4 regions of the Erwinia sp. V71 genome follow, and region 3 is predicted to be linked to each of the others. Evidence: predicted binding sites of a transcription regulator. Region 3 holds the regulator's gene; each other region holds the start of a gene.

Region 1 (7,213 bases), on a different contig from region 3:
ACGATGCCGATACTGCCGTTGCCAGCAGCGAAAAACGCAAATAGTTCATCTGTCATCACCCTATTAAAATGAAGCGACATTTTAATTTAATAGATTACTCTGACAAAAAAGTGATGAGTGGCCACAATAGTTCAATTAAATCAATCAAATTGCTCAGAGTGTGACCTGTGCAGTGTTATTTCCCGCCCTGCGTTTTACAATCCAAACAGAAAACAGAAACATCGTTTCATTTTTACAAGGATACAATAATGCGCCTCGCCCTCACGTGTTGCAGTGCTCTGTTAGCGGTATACGGATTTTGTACTTCCGTCATGGCGAATGAAATGAGTTATCAGACCCCGGCAGTGACCGACGAAGGTTTACCGGTCTTTTATCCCGAGCTTAAACAGCAGTTGCGCTATACGGATTCCTGGTTACCCTGCATCTCCGCACGCACCTCCTTAAACTCACCATGCACCTCCTTTTTGAACTCCCGCACTTCGTCTTTCACTTCCCGGATATCATTCTTGATATCAACCAGAGTGTTTTTGATATGCTCCACATCCGTTTCGAGTTTCACTACTCTTGCTTCCATCGCCGCGTCTCCTTTGCTGCTTACTGATCTCAAATGTGCTTTCCGGACGTGATAATGTCCGGCATCCCATGTCACATCCCAGCCGGGCCAAAACCCGGCTATAGCTCTGCCTGCCTCCATTGCTCAGTCAACCTCCTTATTGCCATATCACTCACTCTCCCTGATATTGCGACAAAAAAAATCCGTAACCATTTGCATGATTACGGATTTTCAGGTCTTCCGTGCTGCTGCATCATGTGGTTATATTTTAACCTGACACCGCACTGGAACAGAGCAGATTTTTGTTACGCAGCGTAAAGATTAACCTTTGATCTGCGCGTGCATTTCCTGCACCGAAATCACCTTCTCAGTCGGATCAGCATTCAGCGCCATCGCGGTGGCGAAGCCGCCGTTCAGGGTGGTGTCGTAGTGCACTTTATACTGCAGCGCGCTGCGGCGAATCAGCTTCGAATCCTCAATCGCCTGACGACCTGCGGTGGTATTCACGATGTAGGCATATTCACCGTTTTTCAGGCGGTCCTGAATATGCGGACGGCCTTCATGCACCTTGTTCACCAGACGCGGGTTGATACCCGCTTCACCCAGCACGACAGCAGTACCATGGGTGGCATCGAGTTCGAAACCAAACTTCTGCAGCTTGGCCGCCAGGTCGACGATACGTTTCTTATCGCCTTCACGCACCGACAGCAATGCACGGCCTGATTTCTTCATGTTGGACTGCGCGCCCAGCATCGCTTTAGCAAAAGCTTCTGCGAAGGTACGGCCGACGCCCATCACTTCACCGGTAGAACGCATTTCCGGGCCAAGGATTGGGTCAACGCCCTGGAACTTGTTAAACGGCAGCACCACTTCTTTGACGGAGTAGTACGGTGGGATCACCTCTTTGGTGACACCCTGTTGCGCCAGCGTCTGGCCGACCATCACGCGAGCCGCGACTTTCGCCAGCGCCACACCCGTCGCTTTGGATACGAAAGGCACGGTACGTGCAGCACGCGGGTTCACTTCGATCAGATACACTTCGTTATCTTTCACCGCAAACTGCACGTTCATCAGGCCGCGTACGCAGAGTTCAAACGCCAGTTTTTCCACCTGCTGGCGCATCACGTTCTGGATATCTGCGCTCAGGGTGTAGGCTGGCAGTGAACAGGCTGAGTCACCGGAGTGCACGCCCGCCTGCTCGATATGCTCCATAATGCCGCCAATCAGCACGCGTTCGCCGTCGCAAATCGCATCGACGTCCACTTCCACCGCATCGTCAAGGAAGCGATCCAGCAGAACCGGCGCATCGTTGGAGACGGAGACCGCAGTCTGGAAGTAGCGCTTCAGATCCACGTCGTCGTAGACGATTTCCATCGCACGGCCGCCCAGAACATAAGAAGGACGTACCACCAGCGGATAACCAATCTGTGCCGCCTTCTCTACAGCCTGATCAATCGCCGTTACGGTGGCGTTGGCTGGTTGCTTCAGACCCAGACGCTCTACCGCCTGCTGGAAACGCTCACGGTCTTCTGCACGGTCAATCGCATCCGGGCTGGTGCCAATGACCAGCACACCAGCTGCTTCCAGCGCACGTGCCAGTTTCAGCGGCGTCTGACCGCCATACTGCACGATCACGCCTTTTGGCTTCTCGATACGTACAATTTCCAGCACATCTTCGAACGTGACCGGCTCAAAGTAGAGACGATCAGAAGTGTCGTAGTCGGTGGAGACGGTTTCCGGGTTACAGTTAACCATAATGGTTTCGTAACCGTCTTCGCGCAGCGCCAGCGCCGCGTGCACACAGCAGTAGTCGAATTCAATGCCCTGGCCGATACGGTTTGGACCGCCGCCCAGCACCATGATTTTGTCACTATCCTGATTCGGATTGGCTTCGCACTCTTCTTCATAAGTGGAGTACATGTAAGCGGTGTCGGTGGCGAATTCCGCCGCACAGGTATCCACACGTTTGTAGACCGGATGCAGGTTGAACTGGTCACGCAGCTTACGCACTTCCGCTTCCGCCACGCCCGCCAGTGTTGCCAGACGCGCATCGGCAAAGCCTTTACGTTTCAGAGTACGCAGGAAATCTTGTGTCAGACCGTTGATACCTTCGCGCGCCACCTGATCTTCCAGACGCACCAGCTCTTCGATCTGCACCAGGAACCAGCGGTCGATATTGGTCAGGTTAAAGATGCCATCAACGGACATGCCCGCACGGAATGCATCCGCCACATACCAGATACGCTCTGCGCCAGCATCTTTCAGCTCGCGACGAATACGTGTCAGGGCTTCCGGGTCATCAAGGCTGACTTTCGGGTCGAAACCGGTCGCGCCGACTTCCAGGCCACGCAGTGCTTTCTGCATTGATTCCTGCAGCGTACGGCCAATTGCCATCACTTCACCCACGGACTTCATCTGGGTGGTCAGACGGTCATTGGCGCCGGCAAATTTCTCGAAGTTAAAACGAGGAATTTTGGTGACCACGTAGTCGATGGATGGCTCAAACGATGCCGGGGTCAGGCCACCGGTAATGTCGTTCATCAGCTCATCGAGGGTGTAACCCACCGCCAGCTTGGCCGCGACTTTCGCAATCGGGAAACCGGTCGCTTTCGATGCCAGCGCCGAGGAACGGGAAACACGCGGGTTCATTTCGATAATGATCAGGCGACCATTTTTCGGGTTCACCGAGAACTGCACGTTAGAACCGCCGGTTTCCACGCCGATTTCACGCAGTACCGCCATCGAGGCGTTACGCATGATTTGATACTCTTTATCAGTCAGCGTCTGTGCTGGCGCGACAGTGATGGAGTCACCGGTGTGGATACCCATCGCATCGAAGTTTTCGATAGAGCAGACGATGATGCAGTTGTCGTTCTTATCACGCACCACTTCCATCTCGTACTCTTTCCAGCCAATCAGCGACTCATCAATCAGCAGCTCATTGGTTGGCGACAGGTCGAGACCGCGTTCGCAAATCTCTTCAAACTCTTCGCGGTTGTAGGCGATGCCGCCACCGGTGCCGCCCATAGTAAAGGAAGGACGGATAATGCACGGGAAGCCAACATCTTCCGCCACGGCCAGAGCTTCTTCCATGGTGTGAGCGATACCGGAACGCGCAGTTTCCAGACCAATTTTCTTCATCGCTTTATCGAAGCGCTGACGGTCTTCCGCTTTGTCAATGGCATCGGCAGTCGCACCAATCATGGTGACGCCAAACTCTTCCAGCACGCCACGACGCTCCAGTTCCAGCGCACAGTTCAGCGCCGTCTGGCCACCCATGGTTGGTAGCACCGCATCCGGGCGCTCTTTTTCGATAATCTTGCGTACCACTTCCCAGTGAATCGGCTCGATGTAGGTTGCATCGGCCATATCCGGGTCAGTCATAATGGTCGCCGGGTTGGAGTTGACCAGAATGACACGGTAACCCTCTTCACGCAGCGCTTTACAGGCTTGCGCACCAGAGTAGTCAAATTCACACGCCTGGCCGATAACGATCGGGCCTGCGCCAAGGATCAGGATACTTTTTATGTCTGTACGTTTTGGCATTTTTTCGCTCCTGATTATTTAGCGGCTGAACGGTAAGCTTCAATCAGTTCGATAAAGTGATCGAACAATGGCGCAGCATCATGCGGACCCGGGCTGGCTTCCGGGTGTCCCTGGAAGCTGAACGCTGGCTTGTCGGTACGGTGAATACCCTGCACCGTATGGTCAAACAGCGAGGTATGGGTCACACGCAGATTAGCGGGAAGATTGCTGTCATCGACCGCGAAACCGTGGTTCTGTGCAGTGATCATCACGGTATTGTTATCCAGGTCTTTCACCGGATGGTTACCGCCGTGGTGACCGAGTTTCATTTTCACCGTCTTCGCACCGCTGGCCAGTGCCAGTAACTGGTGGCCGAGGCAGATGCCGAACACCGGAATATCGGTTTCGAGGAACGTTTTAATCGCTTTAATGGCGTAGTCGCATGGCTCCGGGTCACCCGGGCCGTTGGACAGGAAGATACCATCCGGATTGAGTTTCAGCACTTCATCCGCCGGAGTCTGCGCTGGTACGACGGTCAGACGGCAGCCGCGATCCACCAGCATACGCAGGATGTTGCGCTTAGCACCGTAGTCGTAAGCCACAACATGGAATGGCAGCTGCGCATTCTGTTCCGGCAGACCATCCTGCAGCGTCCAGCTCCCCTGCTGCCAGCTGTAAGCTTCTTTGGTGGTGACTTCTTTCGCCAGGTCCATGCCTTTCAGGCCCGGGAATGCTTTGGCTTTCTGCAGAGCCAGTGCCGCATCAGGTGCGTCACCTGCGATGATGCAGCCATTCTGCGCCCCTTTCTCACGCAGCAGACGGGTCAGCTTACGGGTATCGATATCGGCGATCGCCACAATGTTGTGACGCTTCAGATAGTCAGACAGACCTTCTTCATTACGGAAGTTGCTGGCAATCAGCGGCAGGTCGCGGATGACCAGGCCCTGAGCATGAACTTCGGAAGATTCTTCATCAGCGGCGTTAGTGCCGACATTGCCGATATGAGGATAAGTAAGAGTGACGATCTGGCGGGAATAGGAGGGATCTGTGAGGATTTCTTGATAACCGGTCATAGAAGTGTTGAAAACGACTTCCCCCACTGCCGATCCTTCCGCCCCAATGGCCCGACCGTGGAATTGGGTTCCGTCTTCCAGAACCAATAGCGCTGACTTAATCAAAACGTCCTCCAGGGAATAAACAGTCACAATATCTGCATATTAATTCATTTCACTAGCCTGAATCAATGCAAAAACCGCGTGAACTGCCGATTTTTGGCAAATTGCGCGCATTCTAATGATCGGCCTGCTCAATGTCTACCCTGAGGACCACTTTTTCTTACTTTTTTAGCCAACTGAACAGAATTTCGGAAGATTTACACTGAAAAGGGGAGCTTTCTGGCTAATAAAATCGGTTGCCTGAAGAAATGAAATAAAAACTGGCTCCAGCGGAGCAAAAAACCAGACCAAATGGTCAAAAACGGAGTTTTGAGGATAACAAAAAAGAGAAAACACTTACTTTTAATCACTTCATTATAAAACAAAACCAAAACACCAAATTTCAGATAAAATAAAGGGCAATAAAATTATTGCCCAGTTAATCATAAACTTATGATTGAAATAACCACATCACGATGGTCGAAACACACTACAGATTCTCTAAATTCAGCACATCGCGCATATCATAAAGACCTGTTTTACGCGAGTTAAGCCACTGAGCCGCACGAACCGCACCATTTGCGAACGTCATACGACTGGAAGCCTTGTGGGTAATCTCTACACGTTCACCGATATCGGCAAACATCGCCGTATGTTCACCCACGATATCGCCAGCACGGATGGTGGCAAAACCGATGCTGTTCGCCACACGCTCTCCGGTAAAGCCTTCGCGCGCGTACACCGCATGCTCTTTCAGATCCCAGTTCATGGCATCAGCAATCGCTTCTCCCATGGCCAGCGCGGTGCCTGACGGCGCATCCACTTTGTGGCGATGATGCGCCTCGACAATTTCTATATCGGCATAATCGCCCATAACTTTTGCTGCTTTTTCCAGCAACTTCAGCACCAGGTTAACCCCGACGCTAAAATTAGCGGCGAAAACAATGCCAATCTCTGCTGAAGCCGCTTTAATCGCGGCTTTGCCCGCATCATCAAAACCGGTGGTGCCAATCACGATGGCTTTCTGGTGCTGACGGCAAAATGCCAGGTATTCCAGCGTGCCTTCCGGGCGGGTGAAGTCGATCAGAATGTCGAAATCATTCACTACCGCGTCGAGGTTATCGCTGATCTGTACGCCAGTCGCGCCGATACCGGCCAGCTCTCCCGCATCACTACCCACCAGTGATGAACCAGCACGCGCCAGCGCGGCACCGAGGCGAACACCTTCTGCCTGATGTGTCGCCTGGATCAGCTGGCGGCCCATACGTCCAGGTGCGCCGACAATGGCAATACGGATTTCTGCATGACTCATATTTCTTTCCTGACTGTCTGTGCTTGCAAGCAAGGCTAAGAGGTTAACGAGGTGGCTACATTTGCGCCACAACAAACACTATATAATTAGAATATTACGTCAGTGGCGAGGGATTATCAGTAAAACAAATTACAGGAAGGGGAAATGGAGGGCTGGAGAGTCCCTTCTATCGTAAAACCGGGGGAGGTCAGGATGGGTGAGCACAAGGCTCTGTACTTGTCCCTTCCCCCGTAAAACGGGGGGAGGGAGACTAAACAGCTCCGCCGTAACAAGACAACGGAAAATTAATCGACCTGCTTCACTTCAACACGCAGTTCTTTCGGGACTTCAAAAACAATATTCTCTTCACGGCCAATCAGCTCGATTGCCGCTTCGCCACCGAACTCACGCAGGCGGCTGATCACTTCCTGCACCAGAATATCCGGCGCGGAAGCCCCCGCAGTCACACCGACACAGCTTACGCCTTTGATCCACTCTTCCTGGATATCATCCGCCGAGTCGATCAGTCGCGCCAGTTTACCGGCACGCTGCGCCAGTTCCGCCAGACGGTTGGAGTTGGACGAGTTCTTCGACCCTACCACCAGCACCACATCGGCATCCCGCGCCAGTGTGCGTACCGCTTCCTGGCGGTTGGTGGTGGCATAGCAAATATCATCTTTGCGCGGACCG
Region 2 (7,213 bases), on a different contig from region 3:
TTTTTCCCGCACCGCATCGCTAACAAAACGATTGTTATTAATAACGTGAGAGACCGTTGAGGTAGAGACGCCCGCTAAACGGGCGACATCTTTCATAGTGGCCAAGCGGTTTACCCCTGCTGTTGCAAGAAGCTGTCGATCTCTTCGCGCCATGGCACTGAAGGCTGTGCGCCTGGGCGGGTCACGGCAATCGCGGCGGCGGCATGGGCAAAACGCACCGCCTGTTCCATCGGCTGCTGCTCCAGCAGCGCGGTGATCAGCGCACCGTTAAAGGTATCACCTGCGGCAATGGTATCCACGGCTTTCACGCGGAAACCGGCAATACGCTGGCCCTGACCGTTATCACTTAACCAGACGCCACGACTACCCAGCGTGATCAGCACTTTCGCAATGCCTTTGGCATGCAGTGCCGCCGCCGCGCGTGCCGCGTCTTCATCGGATTTCACCGCAATCCCGGTCAGGATCTCTGCCTCGGTTTCGTTCGGCGTGATCATATCTACCAGCGACAGCAGCTCATCAGACAGCTCTGTTGCGGGCGCAGGATTGAGAATGACCTGGGTCTGATGCTGGTGCGCGATACGCGCAGCTGCCAGTACGCTCTCCAGCGGAGATTCCAGCTGCATCAGCAGTGCCGAAGCATCGGCAATGGTTTGCTGATGACGCTCAACCAGTTGCGGTGTTAAGGCGGCATTCGCGCCTGCCTGAATGGCGATAGAGTTTTCCCCTTCACCATTCACAAAAATCAGTGCCACTCCCGTGGTATTGCCCTCAATCACTTCGATCGGAGTGATATCAATACGGTCACTTTTCAGCTGCTGACGCACGCTTTGACCAATATCATCTGCGCCTACACAGGCAATAAATGCGATATCCGCGCCACTGCGACCGGCAGCCACCGCCTGATTCGCGCCTTTACCACCAAAAGCAACCTGATAGTGATTGCCGATCACCGTCTCACCGGGACGCGGGAACTGATCCAGATTAAGGATATGGTCGGCATTGATGCTGCCAAGAACAGCCAGTTTAGCGGTTTTAGTCATACATAAGTGTCCTGAAAAACGCGCCACCGCAAAGGGTGGCGCGGTGCCCTGCTTTTCTTTGATTTATTTGGTAACCAGCTTCAGATCGACCGGGTTGATCGCTCTGACTTTTTCACCTTTCAGCACTTTATCAGCCGTCTGCACGCCGATAACGCCGATCTGCTCTGGCAGCTGTGCCACCGTCGCGCCCAGCTTGCCGCCTTCCACCGCTTTCACGCCGTCGTCGGTGCCATCAAAGCCCACTACCAGCACATCGGATTTACCTGCAGTCTGCAGCGCACGCAGTGCACCCAGCGCCATTTCGTCGTTCTGGGCAAATACCGCCTGCACATCAGGATGTGCGGTCAGCAGGTTCTGCATGACGTTCAGACCTTTAGTACGGTCGAAGTCAGCAGGCTGGCTGGCCAGGATATTAAATTTGTGTGCATCGGCAGCCTGTTTGAAGCCTTCACCACGCTCACGCGCAGCAGACGTGCCGGCAATGCCCTGCAGTTCGATGATTTTAGCGCTCTCACCGACTTTCTTGGCGATGAAGTCACCCGCCATTTTGCCGCCGAAACGGTTATCAGAGGCGACGTGGCTCACCACGGTGCCCTGTGCCGCAACACGGTCAAGGGTAATCACCGGGATATTCGCCTGGTTAGCCAGTTTCACTGCGTTACCCACCGCATCGGAATCGGTTGGGTTAATCAGCACCAGCTTAGTACCGCGAACCGTCAGATCCTGCACGTTCGCCAGCTCTTTCGCCGGGTTGTTCTGTGAATCCAGCACCACCAGGTTATAACCCAGTTTGTCTGCTTCTTTCTGTGCGCCATCCTTAAGAGAAACAAAGAACGGATTGTTTAAAGTAGAAACCACTAAAGCAATAGTATCTTTTGCCAGCGCGTTGGCACTCAGTGTCGCGCCCAGCAATACAGCAAGTGCAGTCAATTTTTTCATTTGTTATTTCCAGTCAGGGATTGAGAGTTATTTACTGCTTTTGTTGTCCACCAGCACCGCCAGCAGAATCACGACTGCTTTAACGATCATCTGGTAGTATGAGGATACACCTAACAGATTCAGCCCATTATTCAAAAAGCCAAGGATTAATGCGCCAATTAACGTCCCTACAATACGACCTTTACCACCTGCCAGACTGGTCCCGCCCAGCACCACCGCCGCAATAGCATCCAGCTCATAACCCGTACCTGCCGTTGGCTGGGCGGAAGAGAGACGCGCCACTTCAATGGTGCCTGCCAGCGCTGCCAGCATGCCGCAAAGTGAGTAAACGATCACTTTGACACGGTTAACATTGATACCGGACAGCTGAGTCGCCGCTTCGTTTCCACCCAGCGCATAGATATAGCGGCCCAGACGGGTGTGATGCAGCATGTACCACGCCAGCAGGAATACCACCGCCATCAGCCAGACCGGGGTAGGAATGCCCAGCGGGCGACCAATACCGAACCAGCCAAACAGGTCAGCATTGTCATTAAAGCCAGTATTCACCGGACTGCCGTCGGTATACACCATGGTGACACCACGCAGTAACAGCATCATCACCAGGGTGGCGATAAACGCCTGTACTTTGCCGCGCGCCACAATGGTGCCGGTAATCCCGCCAATAAACGCGCCCAGAGCCAGCGATGCCGCGACAGCCACCAGCGCATTGACTTCCAGTCCGACAATCGACGCCGCAACCGCGCCGGTCAGCGCCAGCAGTGAGCCGACAGACAGGTCGATACCTGACGTCAGGATCACCAGCGTCATGCCCACCGCCATAATGGCGTTGACCGACGTCTGCTGCAGGATGTTGAACAGGTTATTAACGGTGAAAAAGTTCGGACTGAGGCTGGAAACAATAGCGATCAGCACAATCAGCGCAATCAGCGATTTCTGCTCCAGCAGCCAGGCTTTACTCAGAAAGCGGCGGCGTGCAGGTATAATTTGCGTACTCATAGATGTGCTAACTCCTCGCTGTGTTGCTTGCCGACTGCTGCCGCCATCAGGACTTCCTGGGTGGCCTGTTCAATCGGGAAATTGCCGTTCAGGCGGCCTTCATGCATCACCAGAATGCGGTCACTCATACCGAGCACTTCCGGCATTTCGGACGACACCAGAATGATGCTCAGCCCTTCTTGTTTAAACTGGTTAATTAACTGATAAATCTCTTTCTTCGCGCCGACGTCGACCCCACGGGTCGGTTCATCAAGGATGAGTACCTTTGGACGGGTCATTAATCCGCGCGCAATCGCCACTTTCTGCTGATTACCGCCAGACAGCAGGCCGATCGGCTGCTCCATCGACGGCGTTTTCACATTAAACAGACGAATAAAGTCGCTGACTGCGGTTACTTCTTCCGCGTGCTTCAGGCGTCCGCCGCCGTGGCTGAAATAGTTGAGCGCGGTCAGAGACATGTTCTCTTTCACTGACATACCCAGCACCAGACCATCGCGCTTACGGTCTTCTGAGATATAGACGATGCCATTGGCCAGCCCCTGTTGTGGTGACTGGGTTTGCACATCGCGACCATCGAGACTGACCGTGCCGCTGGTACGCGGCATTGCGCCATACAGCACTTTCATCAGTTCGGTGCGCCCGGCGCCCATCAGCCCAGCCACACCCAAAATTTCGCCCTTACGCAGGGTAAAGCTGACATTATCAACGCCCGGTCCGCAGAGGTTTTCCACCTTCAGACGCACCTCGCCCGGTGCCTGATCCAGACGCGGGTATTGATCTTCCAGCTTGCGGCCCACCATCATTTCGATCAGCGACTCTTCGCTCAGGCTGTCCACCGTGCGCTCGGCAATAAACTGGCCGTCGCGGAACACGGTAACGTCGTCGCAAATCTCGAAAATCTCTTTCATGCGGTGAGAGATATAGACGATGCCGCAACCCTGCGCTTTCAGCTCATTGATGACACGGAACAGGGACACGGTTTCGGTATCGGTCAGGGCGTCGGTTGGCTCATCCATGATGATCACTTTGGATTCAAAGCTGAGCACCTTGGCGATTTCCACCATCTGCTGGTCGCCGATCGACAAATCCGCCACCAGCTTATGGCTGTTAAAACGCAGGTTCAGGCGTTGCAACAGCGCATCGGCGGCGGCGTACATTTTTTTCCACTGGATGCGGCCAAACCGGTTCACGAATTCGCGACCGAGAAAGATGTTTTCCGCAATCGTTAACTGCGGAATCAAATTCAGTTCCTGGTGAATAATGCCAATACCGGCTTCCTGTGACGCTTTCGGGCCATTAAAGCTGGTTTCTTTGCCCAGCCACAGTAACGAACCGGCATCACGGGTATAAATCCCGGTCAGCACTTTCATCATGGTGGATTTCCCCGCGCCATTTTCGCCCACCAGCGCCATCACGCGGCCGGGATAAACGGAGAGTGAAGCGCCGGAGAGCGCTTTTACGCCGGGAAAAGATTTTTCAATGTCTTTCAGTTGCAGTAACGGTTGCATGCCAGCCTCAGAAGGTCACGCCAGCGACCAGGATGACATTCGCATACGGGGAACACTCCCCGCTGCGAATGACCGCCTGACTGCGTTGAGTTTGTAATTTGAACTGTTCATGACTGGTGTAACGGATACTGATGGTATTTCCCTGAAGTTGTTGCAAGGATTCGAGCACCGCGATCAGCTCGCTATGGAGTTGCGGATTATGCTGCTTAATCTCCTCCGCAATAATGGCGCTCTCAACCTGCATCTCTTTCGTCACGATTTCGGTTACCTGCAAAAACGTGGGGATACCGTGTGTCAGCGCCAGATCAATACGCTGTGGGCCAGCAGGAACAGGCAAACCCGCATCGCAGATCACCAGGCTATCGGTATGTCCCAGACGGGAAACCACATGAGAAATTTCAGAATTCAGTAATGCGCCTTTTTTCATCTTTCACTCCAGAGCGAAACGTTTTGCTAACAGGGAGTGTAGAAAAAGCACGGACGAAAACAATGAAGTTTTGATGAATTTGTGATCGCCATCGAAACGTTTCGCTGACAGAGGGAAAAATTTGCCTTAAGCCGCGTGGCAGGTAAGGCAAACGTGCTTTTTCAGATAAAGAGAACCGACTGTTGCTGACGGCTGACGACGGCCAGCCATCAGACGTTACAGGAGCTGACTCAGATGTAATTGTCCCATTAACAACGGGTTATCCGCATAGTCTACCGGTATCGCGACGACCGCCGGCCCTATAACATCCATTGCTTTACGCAAGGTCGGCTCCAGTGCATGCGCACTGTCAACAGCAAAACCAGCCGCGCCAAACGCTTCGGCATACACTTTAAAATCAATCGCGCCAAATTTTACCCCGGATACCCGCTGGTATTTTTTCTCTTCCTGCATCGCAACCATATTGTAGGCATCATCCACCCAGATGATATGCAGGATATTGGCTTTCAGGCGCACCGCCGTTTCCAGTTCCATACTGGATTGCATAAAACCGCCATCTCCTGAGACGGAAACCACTTTGCGGCTACGATCAACCAGCCACGCACCAATAGCCCATGGCAATGCCACCCCCATCGTTTGCTGGCCATTAGAGATCATGATCTGGCGGGCGCGAAAACTGTAGAGATAGCGGGCAATCCAGATATGGAAACTGCCCATATCAACCGTCAGAGTGACGTCATTATTGATGATGTCCTGCATGGCGCGGACGATGCGTAACGGATGCAGGGCAAACTGTTCCAGCTGATGACCCCGCAACGCCAGCAACTGCCGCTGGGTTTGGCGATCCTGCAGAATCTCCGCCGCTGCGTGACTCAGTTGCAGTGGCGCCTCAATACGTCGTGCCAGCTGCCGCAGAGTGGCGGCGATATCCCCCACCAGTTCGGCATCCGGCAGGTAATAGTTATCCGTGTCAGCGGGTAACACATCAATATGCACCAGCGTCGCAGTACCGCTGTTCCACATCGCAGGCTCGTATTCCACCGGGCTGTAACCTACGGTAATAATCAGATCGGCCTGGCGTAATAAGCGGTCCCCTGCCTGATTGTTGAATAATCCTACGCGACCGGCAAAACGCGAAAAGTGATCCTGGCAAACTGCGCCAGCGGCCTGGTAAGTACTGGTCACCGGAATATGGCTGCTCTCCAGTAGCTGATGCAGTGCCGCTGCATTTTCAGGCTGACTGGCCATCAGACCTAACAGGATCACCGGATTACGCGCCTCTGCAATTTTACGGGCGACGGCAGCGATAGCACTTTCCGGTGCCGGACCAGAAAGTACCCGTCCCTTGTGTTTCAGGACATTACCGCGCACTGGCTGATTAATAATATCCTGTGGCAGGCTGACAAATGCCCCACCGGGCCGGCCCAGTTCCGCACTGCGAAAGGCATTTGCCACTACCTCGCTGAGTGCATCAGGGGAATGTACTTCAATGGCATATTTGGTGACCGGATGAAACATGCCAATGGTATCCATGCTCTGATGTACCTGTTTCGCACTATCTGCCCGCTTTACCGCGCCACCCAATGCCACCAGAGGATCGCCTTCAGAAGTGGCGGTCGCCATCCCGGTGATCAGATTGGAGCACCCCGGACCCGAGGTAACCAGCGCCACCCCCGCTTTTCCGGTTAAACGGCCGACAGCGGCGGCCATAAAGGCGGCGTTGGCCTCATGGCGCACCGGAATGGTTTCAATCGTGGAGTCCAGCAGCGAGTCAAACACTTTATCGATCTTAGCCCCGGGAATACCAAACACCTGCTTCACACCCTGCGCTTCAAGTTGCGCGACCACTAAATCCGCTCCATGCGCCCATTGCTGAACATCAGTTGCCGTTTTCATCTGCTTTCCTTTTCGGTTGATTAACTCTCTACATGACGAATGTCATCATCAAGGCTGTCAGGATTAAGATTGGCCCGCAGGAAATCAGCGTCATCAGGCAGGTCAATGATCAGCTTGCTAATCTCGCCAAACTTCAGCACCCCATGCAGGAGCTGATAGTCCAGGACATGTCCGCCTCCCTGACGTTCCTGTGTAATAAAGTGTTCGTGATACCCGGCGATATTGATGCCCTGCATGTATTGCGGCGAACGAAAGCCGATCAGCACGCCATTGCGCTGGCGGAAGTGGAAAATGGGTTGCGCCTCTACGGCCTGCATCATGGGTTTATACGGACGGTGCTGGCAGGGTACGGTACGGGTATCGACCTGCAGGAAGTGCCCCTCCAGGCGCAGAGCACAGAACTG
Region 3 (7,213 bases):
GAACAGCGCCAGGCCGATGATCAGCACCGGCTTACGGCCAATACGATCTGACAGCGGCCCCCAAATCAGTTGTGCACAGGCAAAACCGGCCAGAAACAGACTCAGACTGGCGCTGATCGCGCCGGGTTGCGTCGCGAGATCCTGTTGCATCGCGCCAAAGGCGGGCAGGTACATATCAGTGGCGAGAAAACCCAGCATGCTGAGCAAGGCCAGGTAGATCATAAATCCTTTTGATTTCATCGGGGAACAACTCTTCTTTTGCAGGTAAATATCACGCGCAGAGTGTAAGCGGGTGCATCCCGCGTTGTGAAACGCTAATATTTGCCCGTTGCGTGCAAAAAATTTGTGAGCAGAACATGTGGTCAGAACATTCTCTTGAAGTGGTTGATGCTGTCGCGCGTACCGGCAGTTTTAGTGCGGCGGCCAGCGAATTGCATCGTGTGCCGTCTGCGGTCAGTTATACCGTGCGTCAGCTGGAGCAGTGGCTGGCAGTGCCCTTATTTGAACGTCGTCACCGTGATGTGGTCCTGACGGAAGCGGGTAAGGTGTTTATTGAACAGGGGCGCATTGTTATCAAAAAAATGCTCGCCACCCGTCGCCAGTGTCAGCAGGTGGCAAATGGCTGGCGTGGTCAGTTAAGTATTGCAGTTGACGCCATCGTCAAACCGCAGCGTACCAATCAGCTGGTGCTGGATTTCTATCGCCATTTCCCCGATATGGAACTGCATATCTCCTGCGAGGTATTTAATGGTGTCTGGGATGCACTGGATGATGGTCGTGTGGATATGGCGATTGGCGCTACCCAGGCGAGCCCGGTCGGGGGACGCTTTGGTTTTCGCGATATGGGGGCGCTGAACTGGCGTTGTGTGGTTCAGGCGCAGCACCCGCTGGCACAGCTGTCCGGTGTGATTGATGATGACACCATTCGCCAGTGGCCGGCACTGGCGCTGGAAGATACCTCACGTAATCTGCCACGGCGCAATACTTGGACGCTGGATAACCAGCGGCGGCTGGTGGCACCGCACTGGCGCAGCGCGATGGAGTGCCTGCAGGCAGGACTTTGTGTCGGTATGGTGCCCGGGCATCTCGCTGCGCCGCTCATTGCACAGGGCAAACTGGCGGAGCTGACGCTGACGACGGCATTCCCCGACAGCCACTGCTGTGTCACCTGGGCGGAACAAAGTGCCTCACCGGCGCTGAGCTGGCTGCTGGAGTATCTTGGCAGTGCGGAAACGATGAATGAAGAGTGGCTGCGTGAAGAGCTGTCACCGGCCAGCATAGTGGCCGGTACAGGAGATTAACGGCGATAATCGACGAACGGACCATCGGCAACTGAACGGCGCTCAATCAGCGACGGATGTACCTCGATGGTCTGCGATTCTTCGCGTTTGCTGGTGATACGATCCAGCAACATATCAAACGCAGTTTGTCCCAGGCGCTCTTTCGGCTGGTGGATGGTGGTCAGCGCCGGAGTGAAGTAGCGCGCGTTGCGCACATTATCATAACCGATCACCGAAATATCCTGCGGCACGCGCAGTCCTAGCTCATCAGCCGCACAAATCGCGCCCATGGCCATAATATCGCCACCGCAGAATACCGCGGTAGGGCGCTGTTTCTGCGCCAGAATTTGCTGCATCGCGCGATAGCCGGATTCCGGTTCAAAGTCGCCCTGCACAATCCACTCTTCGCGCAGCGGAATATTGGCTTCACTCAGTGCTTTCAGGAAACCGGCGTGGCGGCCACCCCCGGTATTGCGCTCCTGCTGGCCGGGAATGGCGCCGATATCGCGATGGCCACGATCAATCAGATAACGGCCTGCCATATAACCGCCTTCGAAGGCATTATCCAGTACCGTATCGGTAAAATCGCCGCGCGACTCGCCCCAGTCCATCACCACCATCGGAATGTTACGGTTCTCTTCCAGCATCTGCAGCAGATCGTCCGGGTATTCCGAGCACATCACCAGCAGACCATCGACGCGTTTTTGCGCCATCATCGACAGATAGGCACGCTGCTTCTGCAGATCGTTATGCGCGTTGCCGAGGATCAGCGTATAGCCTTTGGCGAAGCAGCGGTTTTCCACGGCTTCAATAATTTCCGCAAAATAGGGCGCTTCACTGGAGGTCGCCAGCAAACCAATCGATTTGGTGTGGTTGACCTTCAGACTGCGCGCCACCGCGCTTGGCGAATAGTGCAGCTCTTTAATGGCGGCCCACACCGCTTCGCGCGTCTCTTCCGCGACAAAGCGGGTTTTATTGATGACATGAGAAACCGTGGTGGTGGAGACACCGGCGCGTTTCGCCACATCTTTAATTGTTGCCATGAAACTGGTACTCCCGGGTTTATGTTAACCCTTTGATTGAAATCAAGTTAAACGTTTGCGTTTTATGCTCGTATTAGGGTGGCGAGCAGTCAGTATGTTGCAGCTGAATGACGTCGGGAAGGAGACTGACGTCAGGAAACACGGCAAGGCACAGGCACACGCTGTTGCAGTTGTTGCGCAACGAAAAAAAGGAATTCTATCAAGGCTGTGAGCAGAACACGAGATTTTTACCCGCTACTGTGGGAAAATAGTTACAGGTATTATTTGTAGGGTCTTTTAAGGAGTCGTAGATGGATACTGATCTGAAGTTATCGCTGATGACCACTGTTGGCGTGCTGCTGATGATTATTGCGTTCAGTTTTGTAGCGGTATTGAACTGATTTTACAGCAATTTAGTCGTTAAAAATAAAACGCCCGATGCATGCATCAGGCGTTTTTTTGTTTGCGCAACAAGGTTAGCGGATGGTTTTCGGCGTCATCACACGGCGCGCGCCGACATAGTGGCGCTGCCAGTACTCTTCGCTCAGGGCGCTGATCTGAATATCTTTGCCGGTGCGCGGTGACTGGATAAATTTGCCGTTACCGAGGTACACGCCAACATGATCCGCTGCACCACGATTGTTGATGCGGAAGAACACCAGATCGCCTTTCTCCAGTGATTCACGCTTGATCTGCGCGGCATCACGCAGGTGGTACATTTCATTAGCCGTGCGGGGGATCTTAATTTTTACCAGATCTTTGTAGGCATACCACACCAGCCCGCTGCAGTCGAAGCCGGAACGCGGTGAGTTACCGCCCCATAAATAGGGCTTGCCGAGCTGGCCCATCAGTTTGTTCATCGCGGTTTCACGGGCTTTCTGGTAGCGCTCGCGGTGCGCTTTGCTCATTTTTAACGGGCCATTGTCCACACTGGCGGCATCATTCTCTTCTGCGCCTTTGCGTTTACGCTGCGGCGCATAACGTTTAACCAGCAGTTTTTTCTCTTCACCACTGTTTTTGGCTTTGCTGAGGGAGAGGGCGGCAACGCTGGTTTTCTTCTTCGTTTGCGTGGTCTGCGCGGGAGTCTGGCGGGTTTTCTTTTCGGGTTTGCTGGTTTTGTTGCTGGTTTTCTTTTCGCTGGTTTTGACCGGGCGTTTCTTGCGGCGCTCATCCGCGCTGGCGCTTTTCTTCTCAGCCTTTTGCTGGCTGGCATTCATAGGGGTATGTGGCGATGCGTGCGCCAGATTAAAGAACAGCTGGGCAAAGGCCAGCATAAATAGTGTGATGAATAAACGCATGGTTATTTAAGATTAAGCTCTCATTCGCCTCTGAGAGGACCACACTCATATCCCACGACAACACACTGTTAAGCCGGTGTCAGTCATGGGGCCGTGATTCTGTCTGTCGCGCATGGCGGCAGGGTCTGGCAATTCTAATCTAACTTTTTCGCAAAAGGTAAGCGCTTTTTGGATTAATCAGTTTATTAATGTTATCAGTGTCATAAATGAGCCAAAACAGCTGCTTATCTCACCAATATTATTGCAAGGTATTAATGGTTTTAATCGCCGGAAATGCGAAGTAATTGTTATTTTATTCCCGGGATTTGGCATAATGGGCCTTTCAGCGCTATCGTGGTGCAAAATGTCGTTTTCACAGGTGACACAGTACCGCTACAATAGCTGACACGAAGTAACGAATTAAGGAAGGCCAATATGAGTACTGTTGAAAAAATTCAGCGCCAGATCGCAGAAAACCCAATCCTGCTGTACATGAAAGGTTCCCCTAAGCTGCCAAGCTGCGGCTTCTCTGCCCAGACTGTGCAGGCGCTGTCTGCCTGTGGCGAGCGTTTTGCTTATGTGGACATCCTGCAGAACCCGGACATCCGTGCTGAATTGCCAAAATATGCTAACTGGCCGACCTTCCCGCAGCTGTGGGTTGAAGGTGAACTGGTTGGTGGCAGCGATATCGTGGTGGAGATGTTCCAGCGCGGTGAACTGCAGACGCTGATCAAAGAGACGGCGGCGAAGCACAAAGACGCAGAATAATTCGCGTTAACGTACAGAATGAAAAAAGGCGAAAATCTCCGCCTTTTTTTCGTTATAACGATGCGCAGTTTTTCCTTCCCGCCAGCCGGGGGAAGGCGCTTATCAGCCCGCGTCGCTCTCATCCGTTACATCATCGTCCGCCAGCGGTGCCAGTGGCCAGCCGCCCATGCGTTTCCAGCGATTCACCAGCTCACAGAACAGATCCGCGGTTTGCTCGGTGTCATACAGCGCCGAATGCGCCTGAGTGCTGTCAAACGGAATACCTGCCGCTTTACAGGCTTTCGCCAGCACGGTTTGTCCCACCACCAGTCCGCTCAGCGCCGCGGTGTCAAAGGTAACAAACGGATGGAACGGGTTACGCTTGAGTGTGGCGCGTTCTGCTGCGGCGTTCATAAAGTTCAGGTCAAAAGTGGCATTGTGCGCCACCATAATCGCCCGATTACAGTTATTGTCTTTGATTCCCTTACGCACCAGCTTAAAAATGGCATGCAGCGCATCATGCTCACTGACTGCGCCACGCAGCGGGTTGTGCGGGTCAATGCCGTTAAAGGCCAGCGCTTCCGGCACGAGAATGGAACCTTCAAATGGCTCGACATGAAAATGCAGAGTCTGGTCTTTTTCCAGCCAGCCGTTTTCGTCCATTTTTAAGGTGACGGCAGCAATTTCTAACAACGCGTCAGTTTTGGCGTTAAAACCGGCGGTTTCCACATCAATGACTACCGGATAAAAGCCGCGAAAGCGGTCGCACAGGGAATTCAGTTCTTTCGGTTCAGACATCGGGTTCTCGTTGACGAAAAAAAGCAGCGCGTATTATGGCAAATTTCAGAAGGGGTTGCAGCAGGGGATATCAGGAAGGGGCGTCGCGCGGACGCCCCGCAGGCATTAGTTGCCGAGACCGTGGCCGGCTTGTTTGTTTTCGATCAGCTCGATTTTGTAACCATCGGGATCTTCAACAAAGGCGATAATCGTGGTGCCGCCTTTAACTGGGCCCGCTTCACGGGTCACTTTACCGCCCGCATTACGGATACGGTCACAGGTCGCCGCCACATCATCCACGCCAAGCGCGATATGACCGTAAGCATTGCCGAGATCGTAGCTGTCGACGCCCCAGTTATAGGTCAGTTCGATCACCGCACCTTCGCTCTCTTCGGTGTAACCGACAAAGGCGAGGGTGTATTTGTATTCCGTGTTCTCACTCTGGCGCAGCACACGCATACCCAGCACTCGGGTGTAGAAATCAATGGAGCGTTGCAGGTCGCCAACGCGCACCATGGTATGAAGTAAGCGCATAATGTCCTCTCTTTGGTTAGTTCGCTCAGTATAGCCACGATTAACCGCTATGTTAATGTTTTGCCGCAGAAATCCCTCTGCGGCCTGGCGATTACAGGGTCGGGTAATCGGTATAACCTTCCGCACCACCGCCGTAGAAGCTTTCCGGTTTCGGCTCGTTCAGCGGCGCTTTTTTCTGCAGACGCGCGACCAGATCCGGATTAGCGATATATACGCGGCCGAAGGCGACGGCATCGATCAGGCCTTTAGCAATCAGCTCTTCGCCTTTCTCTGCAGTATAAGCGCCTGCGCCGACAATCACGCCGGGATAAATCGCACGAATCGCTTTGCGGAAGGCTTCGCTGTAAGGTTTGCCGCCTGCCCAGTCTGGCTCGGAGATATGCAGGTAAGCCAGATTACGTTTCGCCAGCTCGGCGATGTAGTACAGCGCGGCTTCTTCCTGATCGTCGCCATTGTCGAGACCATTGAACGGACCAAGCGGTGAAATACGGATGCCAATACGGTCCGCGCTCCAGCCGGCAATCGCGGCATCGACCACTTCGAGGGCAAAACGGGTACGGTTCTCAATGCTGCCGCCATACTCATCAGTACGCTGGTTTGAGGCCGGGGAGAGGAACTGATGAATCAGATAGCCGTGAGCGGAGTGCAGCTCCAGCAGGTCGAAATCCGCTTCTTTGGCATTAACCGCCGCCTGGCGGAAATCCTGCACAATCTGGGCGATTTCGGCTTTTTCCAGCGCGCGTGGCGTGGATGTCTCTTCACGGATGGTGCGCCCCTGCTCATCACGCAGAGAGGTACGGGTGTTGGCAGCAATCGCCGAAGGGGCAACCGGTGCCAGCTGGCCTGGCTGCAGGCTGTTGTGAGAGATACGTCCGGTGTGCCATAACTGCACGGCGCTGTGACCCTTTTCGGCGTGAATACCGGCATTGATCGCTTTCCACGCGGCGATTTGTTCCGGGGTATGCAGACCTGGCGCACCGGCATAACCTTTTGCCTGGAAAGAAATCTGTGTCGCTTCGGTGATAATCAGCCCCGAGCTGGCGCGCTGGCGATAATATTCGCCCATCAGTGGTGTCGGGATATCGCCCGGCTCAATGCTGCGCAGACGGGTTAATGGCGCCATAAAAATACGGTTAGGGACGGTAATCGCGCCCACTTTCAGCGGGGTAAACAGCTTTGTCATTGCAAGACTCCTGTATTAGACCGGTCGACTAGTAACGTTATTTTTTAAAAATCAGGCGGCGGGCAGCAATCGTTCGATAGCATCATATGCGTAGCGAAGTGCCGCACTGTCACGGCGGATCTTGCACTGCAGACTGGCGCCCAGCCACAACATATACAGGGTATCCGCGGTAATTTCAGCGCTGGCGCTGAGACGCACTTCACCCTGTTGCTCTGCACGACGCAATGTCGCCGCCAGTGCAGCAATAATTGCCTGTGAGCCCTGATCCAGTGCCACACGCATCGGTTCTGACAGATCACACACTTCCGCCGACAATTTTACTGACAGACAGGCGGCAAACGCGCCGTCCTGGCAGAAACGCTCATACGCCAGTCGGTAGTATTCCAGCAGACG
Region 4 (7,213 bases), on a different contig from region 3:
ACATTTCCTTCTTTAGCCTGTCAAACTGTGATGCCTTGTTATGGGACTGAAGTATGTTCAACCAGTTGAAGAAAAGTCTTATCGCTTCATTGATTGCCACGCTGCTGGCGGGTAGCAGCCTCCCTTCGTACGCAGATGATATCGCGAACTCGCTGCCGGATATCGGCACCACGGCGGGGGGGACGCTGTCGATTAACCAGGAACTGCAGATGGGCGACTTCTATGTTCGCCAGCTGCGCGCCAGTGCGCCACTGATTAACGATCCGCTGCTGAATGACTACATCAACCAACTGGGCCAGCGGCTGGTCAGCCATGCCGATTCCGTGCGCACACCGTTTCATTTCTATTTAATCCGTAATGACGAAATTAACGCCTTTGCCTTCTTTGGCGGCAATGTCGTACTGCATTCTGCGCTGTTCCGCTATGCCGATAACGAGAGCCAGCTGGCCTCCGTCATGGCACATGAAATCTCCCACGTCACCCAGCGTCATCTGGCGCGTGCAATGGAAGAACAGCAGCGCAGTGCGCCACTGACCTGGGTCGGTGCATTAGGCTCGATTTTACTGGCGATGGCCAACCCACAGGCCGGGATGGCAGCGCTTACCGGTACACTGGCCGGCACGCAGCAAGGGGTGATCAGTTTTACCCAGAATAACGAACAGGAAGCCGATCGTATTGGTATTCAGGTGCTTCAGCGTGCCGGGTTTGATCCGCAGGCCATGCCCAGTTTTCTGCAAAAACTGGCTGATCAGTCGCGCTTTGCCTCAAAACCACCGGAAATTCTGCTGACTCACCCGCTGCCCGACAGTCGTCTGGCCGATGCGCGTAACCGTGCCAATCAGATGCGCCCGGTGGTGGTGCAATCTTCGCAGGATTTTTATATGGCGAAGGTACGCGCGCTCGGTATGTACGCGACCGGCCGTAACCAGCTGAGTGACGACCTGCTCGACGCCTGGGCGAAAGGTAACACACGCGAACAGCAGGCGGCGCAATACGGCAAAGCGATTCAGTTCCTTGAAGCAAAAAATTACGCGAATGCGCAGAAAATCATCGCCCCGCTGCTGGCGAAACAGCCGGACAACGTCTGGTATCTGGATATTATGACCGATATCGATTTAGGGCTGAACCAGGCGCCACAGGCGATTAAGCGCCTGACGACGCTGCATGGGGCGATTGCCACCAATCCGGTGCTGCAGCTCAACCTCGCGAATGCCTATGTTGAAGGCAAACAGCCCGCCGATGCCAGCCGTATTCTTAACCGTTACACCTTCTCTCACCCGGATGATGCTAACGGCTGGGATTTGCTGGCGCAGGCATCAGCCAACCAGGGCCTGCGCGATGAAGAGTTGTCTGCCCGTGCAGAAGGTCTGGCATTAACCGGGCAACTGGAACAGGCAATCCGCACCTTAAGCAGCGCCAGCGCCCAGGTCCCGCTGGGCAGTTTAAAACAGGCGCGCTATGACGCACGTATTGATCAGCTGCGCCAGCTACAGAAACGCTTCCGCCAGTATTCAAAATCGTAAGGGAAAACAGGATGGTGACGATTTATCACAACCCGCGCTGCTCGAAAAGCCGGGAAACCCTGCAACTGCTGCAGGATCGCGGCATTGCGCCGGACGTGGTGCTGTACCTCGAGACGCCGCCGGACAGCGCCACACTGCAGACGCTGCTACAGCAACTGGGCATGCGCAGTGCGCGGGAGCTGATGCGAACCAAAGACGATCTGTACAAAACCCTGCAGCTGGCCGACAGCTCACTGAGCGAAAAACAGCTGCTGCAGGCGCTGGCGGATAACCCGAAACTGATTGAGCGGCCCATTGTGGTGGCAAACGGTCAGGCACGACTTGGCCGCCCGCCAGAGCAGGTGCTGGAAATTCTGTCAGCGTCTTGATTTTCCCGCCCTGCGGGGCGGGAAGCGGGTCAAAGATTCAGCGTCTCTTTGACGAAAGGAATCGTCAGCTTGCGCTGAGCACTAATGGAGGCGCTGTCCAGCCTGTCCAGCGTGACAAACAGTGTGCGCATCTCACGATCCAGCCGTTTCAGCAGGAAACGGCCAACGTCTTCCGGCAGCTCGAAACCGCGCATCTTCGCGCGCAGCTGCAGTGCCTGTAACTTGTCTTCATCCGACAGCGGCTGCAATTTGTAAATCTGCCCCCAGTCGAGGCGCGACGCCAGATCCGCCAGTTTCAGATTCAGCTGACGCGGTGGGCGATCGCCGGTGATCAGCAGACGCGTTCTGCCGGTTTCCAGAATACGGTTATAGAGATCGAAGATCGCCATTTCCCACAGTTCGTCACCCGCAATACATTCAATATTATCGATACAGATCAGCGCCAGCTGTTCCATACCGTCCAGCACTTCCGGGACAAACCAGGTGCGTTTATCGAGTGGCACATAGCCGACGGCTTCACCACGCGCAGACAGTTCCGCGCAGGCAGCATGCAGCAGATGACTGCGTCCGCCGCCTTCACGCGACCAGAAATAGAGATAACTGCCATGTTCCTGATGCAGAGCGCTCTTCAGAGCAGCGAGGAGCGACGGATTTTCCCCCGGCCAGAAACTGGCGAAAGTTTCGTCGTCGGGCAGATAGAGTGGCAATGATAGCTGTGCCGGTGTGTTCAGAAGCACCTCAAGTGAGAACAGGCAGAAAACAACAGCAAAAGTTTATCACAACTTTTGCTGTGAAACGAAACGGGCCATTATTGCTGCCAGTGAAACAACGGATAAATACAAAGCACGATGTACCTGAAAATCAGCAGCAACCCCACAATTCAAGGCACAGGGAACACGGTCAGCGGAGGAAAGCGTCCCGCGCCATGGACGGCGCGGGCCGAGCTGTCATGGATGACAGATGTTGCGTCTTTCCGGAGCTGACCGTGTTCCCGGCGCAGTTACAGAACTAAAAGCGACGTCCCTGAGCAAGCATAAGGCCAATTGCCATAACAAAGACTGCCTGCATAGTTCCAGACTCGTCAGACGGCCCGCTCCCACGACCCCGTCACTGAATTAATGCGTCCCCTCGTCCGCATCCAGCACCACTTCTTCCGGGCGCAGCAGACTGATCACTTTGAAGATCAGGCTCAGACCCACACCGACAATGGTCGCCAGCGCCATGCCTTTCAGCTCTGCCGCACCGATATGCACCTTCGCGCCACTGACACCGATAATCAGAATCACCGACGTCAGAATCAGGTTCTGCGCTTTGTTATAATCGACTTTCGATTCAATCAGCACGCGGATACCGGACGCGCCAATCACCCCGTACAACAGCAGAGAGACACCGCCCATCACCGGCACCGGGATCGCCTGAATCGCCGCCGCCAGCTTACCGACACAAGAGAGCAGAATGGCCAGAATCGCCGCGCCACCGATCACCCAGGTACTGTAGACACGGGTAATCGCCATCACGCCGATATTCTCACCGTAAGTGGTATTTGGCGTCGAACCAAAGAAACCGGAAAACATGGTGGAGAGACCATTGGCAAACATGGAACGATGCAGGCCAGGGTCTTTCAGCAGATCTTTCTTCACGATATTGGCCGTCACCACTAGGTGGCCGACATGCTCGGCAATCACCACCAGCGCCGCAGGCAGAATGGTGAAAATAGCATACCACTCAAAGCGCGGAGTATAGAAGGTTGGCAGCGCAAACCACGGCGCATTGCTGACTGACGACCAGTCAACCACACCCAGTGCATAAGACAGCGCATAGCCCGCCAGCACGCCGATCAGAATCGGGATAATCGCCATAAAGCCGCGGAACATCACCGAACCAAACACCGTAATACCCAGCGTCACCAGCGAAATCAGCACCGTTTTGCTGTCCACTGACGCGCCATCCGCAGGCAACAGACCAGCCATACCTGCAGCCACGCCCGCCAGTTCCAGACCAATCACCGCCACAATGGCACCCATCGCCGCGGGCGGGAACATCACATCCAGCCAGCCAGTACCGGCTTTTTTCACGATCAACGCCACGATACAGAACAGCGCACCACACATAATAAAGCCGCCCAGCGCCACTTCATAACCCAGCGGCAACAGCAGCAGCACCGGCGAAATAAAGGCAAAGCTGGAACCGAGATACGCCGGGATCTTACCTTTACAGATAAACAGGTACAGCAACGTACCAATACCGTTAAACAGCAGCACCGTGGCCGGATTGATATGGAACAGGATCGGCACCAGCACCGTCGCGCCAAACATGGCGAACAGATGCTGGAAGCTGAGTGGAATGGTTTGCAGCAGCGGTGGCCGCTCGCTGACACCAATAGCGCGACGCGTCATGATTTCCCCTTTGAGATGTTTTGCTTGCTGTAGAAAAGCCATAAAAAAGCCGACTCTGCGGTCGGCTATCAGTAAATTATTTTGTTCCGAAGATCTTGTCACCGGCGTCGCCCAAGCCTGGGATAATGTACCCCTTGTCGTTCAGCCCCTGATCAATAGACGCGGTATAAAGTTCAACATCAGGATGCGCTTTCTCCAGCGCCTTAATGCCTTCCGGCGCCGCAACCAGCACCAGCACTTTAATACTGTGACAACCCGCTTTTTTCAGCAGGTCGATAGTGGCGATCATGGAACCACCGGTCGCCAGCATCGGGTCGACCACCAGCGCCATACGCTCTTCGATATTGGAAACCAGTTTCTGGAAATAAGGGACCGGCTCCAGCGTCTCTTCGTCGCGGTAAACACCTACCACACTGATACGTGCACTCGGTACGTGCTCCAGCACCCCTTCCATCATGCCAAGACCGGCACGCAGAATAGGCACCACCGTAATCTTCTTGCCTTTGATCTGCTCGATCTCCACCGGGCCGTTCCAGCCTTCGATGGTGACCTTTTCCGTTTCCAGATCGGCGGTTGCTTCATAAGTCAGCAAACTTCCCACTTCCGACGCCAGCTCACGAAAACGCTTAGTGCTGACATCATGCTCACGCATCAGGCCCAGTTTATGTTTGACGAGCGGGTGTTTGACTTCCACGATCTTCATTTTTAGTTCTCCCGGAGTGGTTAGCGGCCAAAAAAAATCGCGGGATTATACCGCTTTTTTTTCAGTGCGCCATATGACTTAGGGCAATTCAGCGTAATTCTCGCTACCACGGCTAAGGATTGTCTAAAATCAGACGATACGCAATCTCCGCTAAGATGAGACTCGCAAACGTTTGCCTGCACTGATAGAATTGCCGCGCTTTATTTTCAAAACCACCAACCGCAACCGCGTGGGGATTTCGCAGTGACCGACAAGACCTCTCTCAGCTATAAAGACGCCGGCGTAGATATCGATGCTGGTAATGCTTTAGTCGACCGTATTAAAGGCGTAGTGAAAAAGACTCGTCGCCCGGAAGTGATGGGTGGACTGGGTGGTTTCGGCGCTCTTTGTGCATTGCCGCAAAAATACCGTGAGCCAATCCTGGTTTCCGGCACCGACGGCGTCGGCACCAAGCTGCGTCTGGCAATGGACCTGAAACGCCACGACAGTATCGGTATCGACCTGGTCGCCATGTGTGTGAATGACCTGGTGGTACAGGGCGCAGAGCCGCTGTTCTTCCTCGACTACTATGCGACCGGCAAACTGGATGTGGACACCGCTGCCAGTGTGATCACCGGCATCGCGGAAGGTTGCCAGCAGTCTGGTTGTGCTCTGGTCGGTGGTGAAACCGCTGAAATGCCAGGCATGTACCATGGCGAAGATTATGACGTCGCCGGTTTCTGCGTCGGCGTGGTGGAAAAATCAGAAATCATCGATGGCAGCAAAGTTCAGGACGGCGACGTACTGATTGCCCTCGGCTCCAGCGGCCCGCACTCTAACGGCTACTCGCTGGTACGCAAAATTATCGAAGTGAGCGGCAGCCAGCCGGAAAGCGAACAGCTGGAAGGTAAATCCGTTGCCGATCACCTGCTGGAACCGACCCGCATCTACGTAAAAAACATCCTCAGCCTGATTGAGCAGGTGGATGTACATGCAATTGCTCACCTCACTGGCGGCGGCTTCTGGGAAAACATCCCACGCGTACTGCCGGGCAACACCCAGGCGGTGCTGGAAGAGTCCAGCTGGCAGTGGCCAGCCATCTTCAGCTGGCTGCAGGAAAAAGGCAACGTCAGCCGTCACGAAATGTACCGCACCTTTAACTGTGGCGTGGGCATGGTGATTGCGCTGAATCCTGCTGATGCCGATAAAGCGGTGCAGCTGATGAGCGACGCTGGCGAAAAAGCCTGGAAAATAGGCGTGATCAAAGCCTCTGATGCTGCTGAGCGTGTGGTTATCAACCCATGAAAAGAATAGTCGTGCTGGTGTCCGGTAATGGCAGCAATCTGCAAGCCATTATCGATGCCTGCCAGCAGGGACGACTCAACGGCAGCAGCATTGCTGCCGTTTTCAGTAATAAAGCCGATGCTTATGGACTGGAACGCGCGCGCGAAGCGGGCATTCCGGCCCATGCACTTGAAGCTGCGCAGTTCGCTGACCGCGAGGCATTTGATCGCCAGCTGATGCTGGAAATCGATGCCTATGCACCGGATCTGGTGGTGCTGGCGGGTTATATGCGTATTCTCAGCCCGGCGTTTGTCAGTCACTATTTGCAGCGCATGCTGAACATCCACCCTTCCCTGCTGCCGAAATATCCCGGCCTGCACACTCACCGTCAGGCAATGGCCAACGGCGATGAAGAGCATGGCACCTCAGTGCATTTCGTCACGGAAGAGCTGGATGGCGGCCCGGTTATCCTGCAGGCCAAAGTGCCGATCTTTGCTGATGATACGGAAGACGAAGTGGTCGCGCGCGTGCAGCATCAGGAGCACGCGATTTACCCGCTGGTGATTAGCTGGTTTATCAATGGCCGGCTGACCATGCGTGACGGTGCAGCGTGGATGGATGGCGCGCAGCTGCCGCCTGAAGGACATGCTTTTGAATAATAAAAAAGGGACCGCAGGGTCCCTTTTTCGATTTACAGTAACGCAAGAGTACGCAACGTATCGGGATTGAGCGCCACCATTTTGATCAGCAACACGGCCTGAGGATTTGGTTTAGCACGCCCCTGTTCCCAGTTCTGATAAGTGGTTTCTCCCGTACGCAAATAGCGGGCGAAAACCGCCTGAGACAGATTCAGTTTTTCACGTACCGCTTTCAGTTCCTGGGGAGAGAGGCTACTGTGCTGGTTTATCTCAACGGTATGGGTTTTCAGGGTAATTTTACCCTTATTCCAGTCATCCCATG

The links. Region 3 encodes PurR, which represses purine synthesis genes. Its sites were predicted from a motif close to CANGCAAACGTTTGCNTG; they were not measured.
Region 1: a site for PurR is predicted at 5,479-5,496, ahead of carA (glutamine-hydrolyzing carbamoyl-phosphate synthase small subunit). Genes of this name have one in related genera too.
Region 2: a site for PurR is predicted at 5,024-5,041, ahead of rbsD (D-ribose pyranase). Genes of this name have one in related genera too.
Region 4: a site for PurR is predicted at 5,152-5,169, ahead of purM (phosphoribosylformylglycinamidine cyclo-ligase). Genes of this name have one in related genera too.

Annotation. Positions count from the first base shown of each region.
Region 1 is NZ_CBFFRK010000061.1:12,103-19,315, reverse strand. It holds gene pemB (pectinesterase PemB) at 1-49, opposite strand, end outside; gene ACSZO1_RS13575 (hypothetical protein) at 398-574, opposite strand; gene carB (carbamoyl-phosphate synthase large subunit) at 875-4,099, opposite strand; gene carA (glutamine-hydrolyzing carbamoyl-phosphate synthase small subunit) at 4,114-5,256, opposite strand; gene dapB (4-hydroxy-tetrahydrodipicolinate reductase) at 5,723-6,544, opposite strand; gene ispH (4-hydroxy-3-methylbut-2-enyl diphosphate reductase) at 6,829-7,213, opposite strand, start outside.
Region 2 is NZ_CBFFRK010000068.1:2,582-9,794, forward strand. It holds gene rbsR (ribose operon transcriptional repressor RbsR) at 1-105, opposite strand, end outside; gene rbsK (ribokinase) at 111-1,040, opposite strand; gene rbsB (ribose ABC transporter substrate-binding protein RbsB) at 1,104-1,979, opposite strand; gene rbsC (ribose ABC transporter permease) at 2,007-2,978, opposite strand; gene rbsA (ribose ABC transporter ATP-binding protein RbsA) at 2,975-4,486, opposite strand; gene rbsD (D-ribose pyranase) at 4,494-4,913, opposite strand; gene alsS (acetolactate synthase AlsS) at 5,130-6,809, opposite strand; gene budA (acetolactate decarboxylase) at 6,830-7,213, opposite strand, start outside.
Region 3 is NZ_CBFFRK010000033.1:15,777-22,989, forward strand. It holds gene punC (purine nucleoside transporter PunC) at 1-240, opposite strand, end outside; gene punR (DNA-binding transcriptional activator PunR) at 357-1,301, shown strand; gene purR (HTH-type transcriptional repressor PurR) at 1,298-2,323, opposite strand; gene ACSZO1_RS09685 (YnhF family membrane protein) at 2,614-2,703, shown strand; gene ACSZO1_RS09690 (C40 family peptidase) at 2,779-3,600, opposite strand; gene ACSZO1_RS09695 (Grx4 family monothiol glutaredoxin) at 4,015-4,347, shown strand; gene rnt (ribonuclease T) at 4,450-5,124, opposite strand; gene gloA (lactoylglutathione lyase) at 5,230-5,637, opposite strand; gene ACSZO1_RS09710 (alkene reductase) at 5,729-6,820, opposite strand; gene ACSZO1_RS09715 (TetR/AcrR family transcriptional regulator) at 6,872-7,213, opposite strand, start outside.
Region 4 is NZ_CBFFRK010000069.1:657-7,869, forward strand. It holds gene ACSZO1_RS14370 (hypothetical protein) at 1-4, opposite strand, end outside; gene ACSZO1_RS14375 (beta-barrel assembly-enhancing protease) at 54-1,523, shown strand; gene arsC (arsenate reductase (glutaredoxin)) at 1,535-1,891, shown strand; gene hda (DnaA inactivator Hda) at 1,921-2,628, opposite strand; gene uraA (uracil permease) at 3,007-4,287, opposite strand; gene upp (uracil phosphoribosyltransferase) at 4,364-4,990, opposite strand; gene purM (phosphoribosylformylglycinamidine cyclo-ligase) at 5,234-6,274, shown strand; gene purN (phosphoribosylglycinamide formyltransferase) at 6,271-6,912, shown strand; gene ACSZO1_RS14410 (helix-turn-helix domain-containing protein) at 6,945-7,213, opposite strand, start outside.